One region of the Staphylococcus carnosus genome, then DNA from elsewhere that is predicted to be linked to it. Evidence: riboswitches for the same ligand, from Rfam matches in the RefSeq annotation. Region 1 holds a riboswitch; the other holds the start of a gene.
The links. A riboswitch is a leader RNA that binds a small molecule or an ion and turns the genes downstream of it on or off. The one in region 1 is predicted to bind FMN.
Positions count from the first base shown of each region.

Region 2: linked by a shared signal. The riboswitch ahead of DYE31_RS06905 (ECF transporter S component) and the one ahead of ribD (bifunctional diaminohydroxyphosphoribosylaminopyrimidine deaminase/5-amino-6-(5-phosphoribosylamino)uracil reductase RibD) in region 1 are both predicted to bind FMN.

Region 1 covers NZ_UHCT01000001.1:1,169,467-1,176,286, forward strand. The annotation lists gene sagB (peptidoglycan release complex glucosaminidase SagB) at 1-593, shown strand, start outside; gene DYE31_RS05665 (FAD/NAD(P)-binding protein) at 731-2,212, shown strand; FMN riboswitch at 2,312-2,443, shown strand; gene ribD (bifunctional diaminohydroxyphosphoribosylaminopyrimidine deaminase/5-amino-6-(5-phosphoribosylamino)uracil reductase RibD) at 2,618-3,667, shown strand; gene DYE31_RS05675 (riboflavin synthase) at 3,674-4,306, shown strand; gene DYE31_RS05680 (bifunctional 3,4-dihydroxy-2-butanone-4-phosphate synthase/GTP cyclohydrolase II) at 4,322-5,503, shown strand; gene ribH (6,7-dimethyl-8-ribityllumazine synthase) at 5,536-5,994, shown strand; gene DYE31_RS05690 (proline dehydrogenase family protein) at 6,063-6,820, opposite strand, start outside.
Region 2 covers NZ_UHCT01000001.1:1,428,131-1,434,950, reverse strand. The annotation lists gene DYE31_RS06925 (LysM peptidoglycan-binding domain-containing protein) at 1-1,620, opposite strand, end outside; gene DYE31_RS06920 (RecQ family ATP-dependent DNA helicase) at 1,918-3,300, opposite strand; gene DYE31_RS06915 (helix-turn-helix domain-containing protein) at 3,303-4,265, opposite strand; gene DYE31_RS06910 (ferredoxin) at 4,364-4,612, shown strand; gene DYE31_RS06905 (ECF transporter S component) at 4,749-5,297, opposite strand; FMN riboswitch at 5,357-5,489, opposite strand; gene DYE31_RS06900 (ATP-binding protein) at 5,567-6,820, opposite strand, start outside.

The DNA of each region.
Region 1 (6,820 bases):
AGGCGATGGATAGTAAAAACTTTATTAATAATAAAGTTCAAAGATATCAGTTCTTAGATTTATCAAAATATCAAGGTATTGATAAAAACCGTATTAAACGTATGTTAGCTGACCGTCCGACATTGCTTGCACACACGGATGATTTTATAAAAGCAGCTAAAAAGCGTCATGTTAATGAAGTATATTTAATTTCACATGCTATATTAGAAACAGGTGCAGTTAAGAGTGATTTATCAAAGGGTGTCGAAATAGATGGTAAGAAATATTATAATTTCTATGGTGTCGGCGCATTAGATAAAGATCCAATCAAAACTGGTGCAGAGTATGCGAAAAAACATAACTGGGATACGCCTGAAAAAGCAATCGATGGCGGTGCTGATTTTATTCATTCCCATTTCTTATCTAATCCAGATCAAAATACCCTTTACAGTATGAGATGGAATCCGAAAAATCCTGGAGAACATCAATATGCTACTGATATTAAATGGGCAGAAAGTAATGCATCTTTAATTGCAGATTTTTATAAGAAAATTAATACTGAAGGTAAGTATTATAAATTGTTTGTCTATAAAGATGATAAACAACATCAATAACAATAGATGATTATAATTATTAAAGCGAAACAATTAAAACAAAACAGTTTTAATTGTTTCGCTTTATTTATTTTTGTTGCATAATAGGAAGTAATACGAGAGAGTAATATGTTGAATCGAATAGAGGAGGTATTATTATGCGTGTCGCGATTATTGGAATGGGGACGGCCGGAGTAAGTATTTTGCGTCAATTAGAATCCCATTCGTATTTTAAAGAACTAGACATCGATGTGTACGATGATCCTCAAAATATGGGGCAAGGTGTACCATTTCAAAATGACAGTTCACAGTTATTAATTAATTTACCGAGTAAGGATATGTCGTTGAATTTTAATGATGCTGCTGAATTTTTCAAATGGTATGAAAATCAAAATCAATTCAAATTTGATAATGCTACATATCTGCCAAGATTTGTTTTTGGCCACTATATGAAAAGTTATTTAGAAAAGTTTGATCAAGAATATGATAATATTCACTTAATTACTGAAAAAGCGACTGAGATGTACCTTGAACAAGGTTTTGAAAAAGATGCCAAAATACAATACTTCGTATGTACAAATCATCAGCAAGAAGCATGCAGGCAATATGATTATGTATTTTTAACAGTAGGTACAATGGCTTATCATGACCCATATCATTTAAAAGGCTTAAAAGGATATATTAAGTCACCTTATCCTACATACGAAACTTTAAACGATGTTAAAGATACAGATAATATCGCAATTATTGGAACTGGGTTATCAAGTTTAGATGTCATTCGATATGTCGTAAAACATCATCCTAACTTGCCAATCACTGCAACAAGTCGGCATGGTGAATTTCCGAGTGTACGCGGAAATATGATTGATATTACCCTCAAACATATTACGAAAGAGAATTTCGATAAAATCTTACGTTCGCATTTTGGAGTAGTTCCATTAGAATCTATGATTCGACTGTTCGAAAAGGAATGCGAAACATATGATATTCCGTTAGAAGCATTAATTCACAGAAAAGTTGGAGATCCTATTAAAGACTTGAAATATGATTTAGCACACCCTGAGATTTTAGGAGTTTTCCAAAGTTTGCTTGAAACCATAAAAGAAAATATGAATTGGATATGGAATAGCTTGAGTTTACAAGACCAAGAAGCCTTTATGAAAAAATATATGCCAATTTTAAAAGCTAATTCTAATCCGATGCCGCCTAGAACGGCACGACTGTTGATAGAAGAAATTGAAATCGGACATGTTGTAGTTAAAAAAGGTTTAGAAGATGTTCGATATGAAAATGAAGAATATGTATTTGAATACCCAGATCAAGGTGAACCCGATTATTATAACGTGGTTATCAATGCTACTGGACCAAAAACACAATTAAAAGATTTGGATGATGATGATGCATTTATAGTAGACATTGCAAATCGTCAAATTGTGCAAGCACATCCTATGGGCGGTATTCAAATCGTTCCAGAAACGAACCAAGTCATTAGCCCAAGGCATGGAACATTGCCGCATTTGATTGCGATTGGCCAAATTACTAATGGTATAAATCAAGCGCGAAATGGTGTCAATATGATTGTACGTCAATCAGTTCAAGCTGTAGAAAGCCTTTATGCATTTCACCAAGAAAATAGGTGAGTAAGTTTTTATTATTGTAAGAATGATTATTTTGAGATATGATTAAAACATGAGTTTAGATTATATATAACTCAAATTGATTCAGAAACAATTTCATAAAAATTCTTTCGGGGCAGGGTGAAATTCCCAACCGGCAGTAAATTAAGCCTGCGACCTGTGTTCTTTAGAGAACATGGCTGATCTAGTGAGAATCTAGAGCCGACAGTATAGTCTGGATGGGAGAAAGAATGAAGACGTCATTAAATATGAAACTCATTTATTAATATTATATATGAGGTTTAATTTGATTCGGCTTATTTAAGTACGCAATTTTATCGAATTACCTTTTAATATTAATAAATCATCATAAATTCTTTCCCGTTGCCCAATTTTATTTGGCAGCGGGTTTTTTAATGAGGTGATTGTTTGAATCGATTTTTAGAAAATGCAATACAACTGGCAAAAATGGCTGAAGGACAAACAGGTGTAAATCCTGCTGTAGGTTCTGTGGTTGTTAATCATGGTCGAATTGTCGGACTCGGTGCACATTTGAAACAGGGTGAACGACATGCTGAAGTTCAAGCTTTAGATATGGCAGGAGATCAAGCACGCGGAGGCACTATTTATGTTTCATTAGAACCTTGTACACATTATGGATCCACACCGCCTTGTGTTAATAAGATTATTGAAGCTGGAATATCAAAAGTAGTGTACGCAATGAAGGATATCACATTAGATTCACCAGGTGATGAAATTCTAAAATCAGCTGGCATTGAAGTGGTATATCAACATGAAGTTGAAGCGGAAAAGATGTATAAAGATTTCTTTGCTGCTAAAGTTTCTAAAATTCCAGAAGTTACATTAAAGGTAAGTGTGAGTTTGGATGGTAAGCAGGCGACAGATTCTGGTCAGAGTCAATGGATTACTAATCCAGGTGTAAAGCAAGACGTTCTGAAAAATCGTGCACGCCATGATGCGATATTGACTGGAGCAGGAACAGTTGAAGCAGATAACCCGAGTTTAACAGTCCGAATAGAAGGCGAACGCCAACCTATCCGAGTGATCTTGGATAAAAGCGGCAGTTTAAGCTTTCAAGAAAATATTTTTCATGATCAATTAACGCCAGTTTGGTTGTATACAGAAAATAATGCAGTACAAAATAAAGAACATCTTGATAATATCAATATTATTCAATTAGAAGAATGTTCTGTTCATAATATCTTACGTGATTTATATAATAAAGGTATCGGTTCACTTTATGTAGAAGCCGGACCGAATGTATCTTCACAATTTCTCCAATCAGAGTGTGTCCAAACACTTATTATTTACTACGCCCCGAAAGTTATTGGAGGTTCAGGGAAATACCAATTCTATCAAACAGAAGAAGTACTTTCTTTGGATAAAATTCCTCAATTTGAAATTGCCAATTCTGAAATCATCGATCAAAATATTAAAGTTTCACTAAGAAAGAAGTGATTTAATATGTTTACTGGCATTGTAGAAGAAGTAGGTACAGTTGTTCAAACTTCTTCAAAGCAAAATGTCATGAATCTGACAATTGAATGCGATGATATTTTAAAAGATATCCATATCGGTGATTCTATCAGTGTAAATGGCGCTTGCTTAACTGTAATTTCTTTTACTGACAAAACATTTGATGTTCAAGTCATCAAAGGAACTGAAAATAAAACATATCTTTCTGAACTGCGCAAAGGCAGTGAAGTGAATTTAGAACGCGCAATGCCAAGTCAAGGACGTTTTGGCGGTCATTTTGTACTGGGTCATGTTGATGAAGTAGGTACAATTAAGCGGATTCAACCTTCAGCAAATTCTAATATTGTAACCATACAATGTACTTCTGATTTAACGAATCAAATGGTCCAACAAGGTTCTATTACTGTTGATGGCGTGAGTTTAACTATTTTTAGATTAGGCGAGGGTCAATTTGACATTCATTTAATACCTGAAACGAAACGCGCAACAATTCTAAGTACGAAAAAAATTGGAGACAAAGTGCATTTAGAAGCGGATATGTTATTTAAATATGTACAAAAGGCAATTTCAAAAGATGAATCTGGATTAACGAGAGAAAAATTGAGTCAGTTCGGATTTTAAGAGGAGTGAATGGATATGATGTTCGATAGTATAGAAGCAGCTGTTGAAGAATTAAGAAAAGGCAACAGTGTCATTGTAGTAGATAATGAAGATCGTGAAAACGAAGGCGATTTGATAGCTGTGACGGAATTTATGGATGATAATACTGTGAATTTCATGGCTCAAGAAGGGCGAGGACTTATTTGTGCGCCTTTAGCACCTTCACTAGCTAAAAAATTAAATTTAACGCCGATGGTTAAAGATAATAGTGATGCATTCGGTACTGCTTTTACTGAAAGTGTTGATCATATTGATACAACGACAGGAATCAGTGCAAATGAAAGAATGTTAACAGCAAAAGCACTTATTTCTGATGAAGCTCAGCCAGAAGATTTTAATCGTCCTGGTCATCTTTTTCCGCTTATCGCAAGAACAGGCGGTGTTTTAGTGAGAAACGGACATACTGAAGCAGCTGTTGATTTAGCGAGTATGACAGGTGCCAAACTTGCTGGATTGATTTGCGAAATCATGAATGAAGATGGAACAATGGCTAAAGGTGAGCAATTACAAAGTTTTAAAGAAAAACACAATTTAAAAATGATTACCATTGAAGAATTGGTTCATTACCGCAGAACACATGAACAACATATGCACGCTAAAGCGAAAGTGCAGTTACCGACTGATTTCGGCACTTTTGATATGTATGGTTTTGAATCTGACTATTCACATGAAGAAATTGTTGCGATTGTTAAAGGCGATATTAAAAAAGTAGAAAATGTCCGCATTCATTCTTCATGTCTGACAGGCGACATCTTCCATAGTCAAAGATGTGATTGCGGTGCACAATTAGAAGCATCTATGAAATATATAGATGAAAATGATGGCATGATTATTTATTTACCTCAAGAAGGCCGAGGTATCGGATTGATTAATAAGTTGAAAGCTTACGAATTGATTGAGCAAGGTTATGATACTGTAACAGCAAATCTTGCGCTCGGCTTTGATGAAGATTTACGTGATTATTATCATGCTGCTGAAATACTAAAACATTTTGGTATCGAGAAAATCAATTTATTAAGTAATAATCCAGAAAAATTCAAAGGTATGCAGCACTATGGTATTGAGGTCGCAGATAGAATTGAATTAATTGTTCCAGAATGTGAACATAACCATGATTATATGCAAACTAAAAAAGAAAAAATGGGTCATATGCTTTAAGTACTATATATGAAAAAATGGAGGAATAGACAATGAACTTTGAAGGAAAATTATTAGGACAAGATTTAAAAATAGGAATTGTAGTATCAAGATTTAATGACTTTATTACAGGACGTTTATTAGACGGTGCTAAAGATGTACTTGTTAGACACGAAGTAGAAAGTGAAAAAATCGATGTAGCCTTTGTACCTGGTGCATTTGAAATTCCTTTAGCTGCTAAAAAACTTGCTGAAACTGGAAAATATGATGCAGTGATTACACTTGGTTGTGTCATTCGTGGTGCAACATCTCATTATGATTATGTTTGTAATGAAGTTGCAAAAGGTGTATCAAAAGTCAGTGATACAACTGGATTACCAGTTATTTTCGGTGTGCTTACAACTGAAACAATAGAACAAGCAGTTGAACGTGCAGGTACTAAAGCAGGAAATAAAGGGGCAGAAGCTGCGATGGCTGCAATAGAAATGGCAAACTTGCTGAAATCAATTTAAGTTTATAACTTTAAAAAAGGAAGAAACACAGAGTTTTGATAACTTGGTTTCTTCCTTTTTATTTTTATTTATCTTTTTTTAATTAAAGCAGTAGCTGCTGAAGTCACTCCTATAACTGCTGCGATTGCACCAGCTGTTATTGCAAGTGATTTAGGTTTAACAAATTCTTTGACTGCTAAATTCAAGTTTTGAGGACGTTCTGCTAATCGTCTCATAAAGTAGCCAAACCAATCATCGCCGAATGGTACATAAATGCAGAAGTTGTAATTATCATCTGCAATTGCATAAGCGAGGTCTGTACGGAAACCAAATAGCATTTGGAATTCAAAATCATCTCTGCTGATATTGTTTTCCTCAACAAATTTTTTCACGTGATCAATAATTTTGTCATCGTGAGTTGCGATAGATGTAAAATTCTTCGCATTTTTCAGTCTTTTTTCGATTAAAGAAATGTAATTTGCATCAATATCCTCTTTATTTTGGTAAGCAATAGATGCATTTTCTTTATAGGCACCTTTAACAAGTCTTAATCGAATATGAGGATATTTTTCGACCATATCAGTAGCTGTGTAAAGATATGCTTGGATTACAGTGCCAACATTATCATAATCTTTTGAAATGTCATCTAACACATGTAAGATATCATCAAGACCGGCAAATTTTTCTGTATCAATATTTACATGTCTATTATCTAATTCTTTTGCTTTAGCAACAATTTCTCTGAGATTTTTTTCTGCTAAATCTAAATCAAATTCAGCGCCCAACTGACTGATTTTAATAGATAGATGAGCTTTGACATCATTGTCGTGCATGGCCTGCAAAACTT
Region 2 (6,820 bases), 260 kb from region 1:
GCCATTTGAAATATTATTACTGTTTAAACCGTTTGCACGTTTGATTTTATCCACATTTGCTTGTGTGCCTTCTCCGTAGTAACGGATTGCGATACGATAAAGATTTTCTTTACCATAAACAGTATGTGTTTGACCGCCTTGTTGTGCTTGTGTATTTTGGTTTTGATTTTGGTTATTTTGATTATATTGATCATTTTGTTGATTTTGTACGCCTTGTTGATCTTGATTGTAACCATTTTGATTATTTGCATTATCTGAATTATTAGCATCATTTTGATTTGCTGAATCATTCGAATCTGCATTTTCATTATTATTATCATTGTTTGCAGTATCATCAGATTGCGCATTGTTATCTTGAGAATTTTTTGCATTATCTTTAGACTTGCTGTCTTTATCTTTGCTTGCAGATGATTTATCTTTTGCATCATCTTTATTTTTATTTGTTTTAGAGTGATCTGCTGTTTTATTATCGCTGTCGTCTTTATGGTCGCCTTGGTTTGTTAAAGCCATGCCACCGAAAATAGCAATAGCAGCAATGATTAGTAAACCTAATAACAATGGTAATAATTTTTTTAAGCCGCCTGACTTTTTAGGTTCCTGGCCGTTGCCGTCACCATGGTCGCCACCATTTCCTGAACCGTTACCGCCATTACCGCCGCTACTACCTGAGGCATTTGCAGAAGATGCACTAGCAGCTCCAGCAGCACCTGCTGCGGTACCCGCAGCTGCAGCTTTTCCGGATTTATTTTCACTATTTTTATCTTCGCTTTCATTTTTATCATTCTTTTTATTATTTTCTTTTTTAGAATGATCTTTAGCAGCTTTTCCTGCTGCAGCTCCGCCTATTGCTGCAGCACCCGCAGCAGCGGCTTTACCAGCCTTGCTGTGTTTTTTGTCTTTATTTGGTGATTCTTTTTTGTTATCTTCATTTGAATCATTATTATCGGGATTTTCATTTTTTGCAGCTGTACTTCCAGCTGCAGTGCTGGCAGCTTTATCATTTTCTTTTGACTTTGGCGTTTTGCTTTCAGATTCATTGGCTGATGCATTTTTATCTTTTTGATGTTTAGCAGCAGCTCCGCCTACTATTCCTGCTGCTCCTGCAGCTGCAGCTTTTTTGCCTGTATTATTTGATTTCTTTTGATTATCTTTTCCATCTTTGCTGTCATTAGAAACAGCTGAACGATCATCTAAACTTCCAACGTCGTCCTTACTTTTTCTGTCATTGGAATCTTTTTTGTGATTTTGTTCCAGTTTTTTTCCAACAACGCCACCACCAACACTTGCAGCTGCTGCGTCACTGCCCTTATCTTTAGAAGTGTTTTTATTAGTAGAAGTATTTTTTTCTTCAGCTTTTTGTTTTTCATCTGTATGTACTTCTTCTTGCTTGTTACCTTCTTCTTGTTTGTGAGTAGCCGTCTCTCTTCTTCTACGACGTCTGCGTTGTGACCCTCTTGGAGGAAAATGAGTTGCTCCCGTTTTAGGCTCTTGATTATTTGTCTCTTTTGAATCAGCTGAATCTACTGATTCTTCTGGTGTTTTTTGATCTTCGTTAGTATGGGAAGGATCAATTGATTGACGATTCCGTTCAAAATCGTCTTTAAAATTATTATTAGACAACGCCATCATCCTTTCTCTTTAAATTAATTACTGTATTTCATATGTAGTACTCATACCCCAAATATGAAAGCTAAAAATCTAAATCTTAGTATTATTATTATAACTTGTGCTCATAGTCTTCGACAAACAAAAGATGAATATTGAAGCAGGTTTTTTATATAATTAATCCAGTTCAATTATTTGTTTGGTTGATTCTCGATATCTAGTTATAAAATAACCTAATAAATGAGTGCTATTTTTAGTGAGTACGAATAAACTACGTTCTATCCACATTAACATGTATACTAATGTGGTATTTTAATTTTGTATGAAAATTTGATTGAGTTTTTCTAAATAGTCCATTTTTCGTGTGACTTTTTTAGGATTTCTGATATCTATCCTTTCATTTATTTCATCATTATCACAGCATGATTCAGGTTTTTGTATGCTTTCACCGAAATACGACATCAAATATTCTCTTCTGCAAGTTGTAAGATTTTTGTAACCTAACATTCTGATATAACCTTCTTTTTTACGATATTCTGAACGTTGGAATATTTTTTGGATTTCTTCAACAGAATAACTGAGATGTAAAATATCAATAATGCTTTGTTTTTCATCAGGTAAAGCCATACCATTTTTATATGCATCAATATCTGCATCTGTAATCATGTCTGCAAAAAGCAATGTTTCTAATAGAAATGCATCATCTGATTGATATAAACTGATTGCTTGGCTATAAGCACCATCTCTGCCTGCCCTGCCAATTTCTTGAATATAACTTGATGGGCTAGTGGGAAGATGGAAGTGTATGACTGTTCTTATGTCTGGTTTATTAATCCCCATTCCAAAGGCACTAGTTGCCACTACTATAGGAATATCATTTTGAATAAATTGTTGTTGAACTGTTTGTCGTTCTTGGTAGGACATATCCCCATGATATATACCAGTTAAAAAACCAGCTTTATATATTTCTTGCGCAAGTTCACGACATTTTTTCTTAGAGGATACATAAATAATCGTAGGTCCGCTATGGTTGATATTTTCTAAAAGCCAAATCATTTTATCATTATCGTTATCGAAGTTGAGATGCGTTAAGGAGATATTGCTGCGATCCATTTTCGTTTTGATTTCATGAAATTGCGTACCTACCACTTCATTCAAATCTTCTTTAAGATGTTTTGGTGCTGTAGCTGTTAAAGCCAAGACAGTTGCATTAGGAAAGCGCTTCGTAATTTTACCCACTAATGCATAATGGGGTCTAAAATCATATCCCCACTCTGTAATACAGTGTGCTTCATCTAAAACTATTAACCCTAAGTCTATATCTCGTAAATAATTAATATTATCGCGATTTAAAATAAACTCAGGACTTAAAAAGATAAATTTTGCTTTTTTTATAAATTTAAGGTTTTTCTTCTTTTCTTCTAAACTCATTCCAGAATGAACATAACAAACAGAGCGTTCACCTTTTTTCTTCATTTGCATGACTTGATCGTCCATTAAAGATATTAAAGGAGAAATAATTAATGTAGGTTTTTGATTGATATAAGTTGGAAGCTGATAGCATAAACTCTTTCCGCTGCCAGTTGGTAAAATGCCTAAAGTGTTTTGCTTATCTAGGACACTCTGAATGATTCCTTCTTGGCCAGGATTGAATGTATCAAACCCGAACCAATCTTGTAATGCTTTTTGTAACATGGTCACCCCTCCCTAGAAAAACGCACGATAGCTAATTTAATATCGAAATAACTGTGTTCTGGAAACTTTGACTTAAATACTTTTAAACGCTCTTCTTTATTATTTTGATAAAAGGATTTAAATGAAGAATAAAATGTTTGATTAATATACAAATGATAATCAGAAAGATAACCTTTTATAAAAAGTTCGAGCACATGATCTTCAATTGTATTTTCCTTTACATTTTCAATAACAGAGATTTCCTTCATAGTCTTATCATTTTTAAGGTATTGATAAGTTTCAAATGCATTTTGCGAAAGTTCCGGCAAAATAATTGTTTTATGTAATATTTTGAATTTTTCCTTGTTTTCAATTTGATTCATCATTTCAACTAAATCATTCATTTTTAATCTTATTAATTCTTCCTCTGAAATTAATTCAATCATTCCCACCTGTTGATTCGTATACATTGTTTCTTCATACCCTTGTAAAAAATAATGCAGAATTGATAATTCATTGTAGGAATTGATAGATGCAAATAGAGTGTATATTTCTTCTTTAAACAATTTTTCTTCATCATTATTTAATATTTCATAATAAAGGTTCTTAGCTTTCCTTTGAACTTTGTCAATTTGTGATACAGGTATGAATGATAAAGATTGATGCTGATGATTAGAAATGGTTTGAGTTAACAACTGAATCACCTGAAATGTCTGTTGAATACTTTCAAAAGTATAACGCGGTGTTACTTTTAATGTTTTACTGACATTGTTATTATATACATTAGAATCTTTGAATATTCGTTCGAATGATGGATATTTTAAATTTGGATGACTGTGATATAATGATAAAAGTTGTTGGCTACATGCATCAAAATAAGTTTGATGTGTTTTAGCACCAACGATTATATTATAAAGACTTTTATCAGTTTTATAGTGATAAGCATGTGTTTTTATGTATTGGATAATTTCTTTCAAATCAATCATCACCTTAACAATCTGTTGTATTGAAAAAAGAATTTCTGATGTTAAAATAAAAATTACGTTATTAGTGTAGCATTTTTGTAAAAGGAGGCGAAGTAAAATTGGCTAAATATACGATTGTAGATATGGATACTTGTATTGCATGTGGTGCTTGCGGTGCAGCAGCTCCAGATATTTATGACTACGATGATGAAGGCATCGCATACGTGATTCTTGATGATAATGAAGGTACTGCTGAAGTACCTAAAGAATTATATGAAGACATGGAAGATGCTCTAGAAGGTTGCCCTACTGATTCTATTAAAATAGCAGATGAGCCTTTCGATGGAGATGCTTTAAAATTCGAATAATGATAGTCAATCGTCAATTCAGTTAGTATTCTTCGCTAATTATAGATTGAATAAAAAAGGTCAAAGCAAATGATTGTTTTGATCTTTCTTTATTAAAAGCCCGGAAATTATTTTCAAATTTCCGGGCTTTTAAATATTAATAATTCAATGCTTTTTTTAATCGTTTATATAGTAAAAGGAAAATGGCTGATACCGCTATTCCTTTTATAATATTAAATGGAATAATACCTGATACGATAATTATTTTTAAATTTTTCACTACATCTGAAAGATTCATAATCATTCCATATAAAGGTAATAATACAAAGTAGTTTAAAATACTCAATATTAAAGTCATTACTAATGTACCTGCAATCAAGCCGATAACTATGTTCAATTTACCTTTAATTAATTTACTTACATAAAATGCAGTAAGTAAAAAACTGACTGCTGCTGCAAAGTTTGCAACGGGTCCAATCGGATCACCCATATTGAAAAGGAAGTTAAGCAAATTTTTAATAAGTTCTACAATAACCCCCGCAACGGGTCCAAACAGAAATGTTGCAAGCAATGCTGGAACATCACTGAAATCCAATGTTAAGTATGGCGGCAAAAATGGCAGCGGAAATTTGATAAACATCAAAATAAACGCAATTGCACTCATCATACTTATAATGATTAAGCGTTTGTTTTTTTGCTGATTCATAAATACTCCTTCCATTCATCTTACGCGAATAGGAGGAATTTAAGCACAACAAATAAACCCTCCATCTTCTCCCATCCAGACTATACTGTCGGCTCTAGAATCTCACTAGATCAGCCATATTTACAAAATAAATACAGGTCGCAGGCTTAATTTACTGCCGGTTGGGACTTTCACCCGACCCCGAAGATGAATATCATTATTATTTTATTTTCTTATCTATTATATCGGATTAGACACAGTGATTCAATTCGATTGCTTAAAAAATAGTATTAAATATTTTCGGGTGGTTTAGGCAATTTAATAATAAATGTAGTACCTTCTCCTAAACGGCTTTTTAAATCAATTGTTCCACCTTGAGCTTCAATAATCATACGACAAATAAAGAGTCCTAACCCCGTTCCTTCTTTACCGCGTTTACGAGAAGCATCAACTTTATAAAATCTATCAAATACTAAATCAATATGTTCAGGGGCAATACCACTGCCTGTATCTGTCACATACAAAATATCGTATTTATCAGATTCTGATGTGCTGATTTTAATAGCATCTCCTGGCGAAGTATAACGAGATGCATTATCTACTAAATTTGTTAAAACTTGTTCCATTCTATCTGTGTCATAATACCAAAGTTGCCCTTCCGTATTAGGAGCCAGATTAATATCGATTTGTAAATCTTCTGCTTGTTGTCGATATTTCATTTGCATCCGCTCTAATAATGGATCGATAGGTTGTACTTCTTTGTTAACTGATAAGCCTTCTGCATCCATTCTTGCTACATTTAATAATTCATTCACAAGTCGATTTAAACGTTGTGTTTCATCAAGAACGATAGAAAGGGAGTCTCTGATTTCATCAGGTTCTGAGACAACTCCATCCACTATTGATTCTGTGTAACCTTGTAATAAAGCAATTGGTGTGCGCAATTCGTGTGATACATTGGCTATAAAGTCTTTTTTCATTTGATCCAACTGATGTTCATTGGTCATGTCTCGAATAATCGCTACAACGCCGCTTTGGTTAGGTTGGAATTGTTCGATGTAACTCATGATGACGACATAGAATCGGTTATTTACTTCATAATCTTGGAATTGAATTTCTTTTTCTTTAAATGTACGGTCCATTTGTTCAGTAAATTGTTCTTTTTTAGTTGTTCGAAGTTGTTCTGACATTTTTTTGGCCATTTCATTTGATAGAATGATTTCTCTTTTTTCATTGATACCTAATACGCCTTCTACCATTGAATTAATAAGGCTGTCTCTGATGTTCTTAGATGCTGATATTTCATCGATATGTCTTTGAATATCGCTGCTCATTATATTGAATGAGTGCGCTAACTCACCTATTTCATCTTTTGAATTGATATCGTTGACTTGTGAATAGTCACCTTCGGAAAGATTTAAGGCTTGAGTACGTAATTGGCGAAGCGGTTTAGTAATACGTGATGATAAAAAGAATGCAAAAACAGTAGTAATAATTAAGAAAATTACAGCTGTTACTAAAATAATGATAGTAATGACATTATT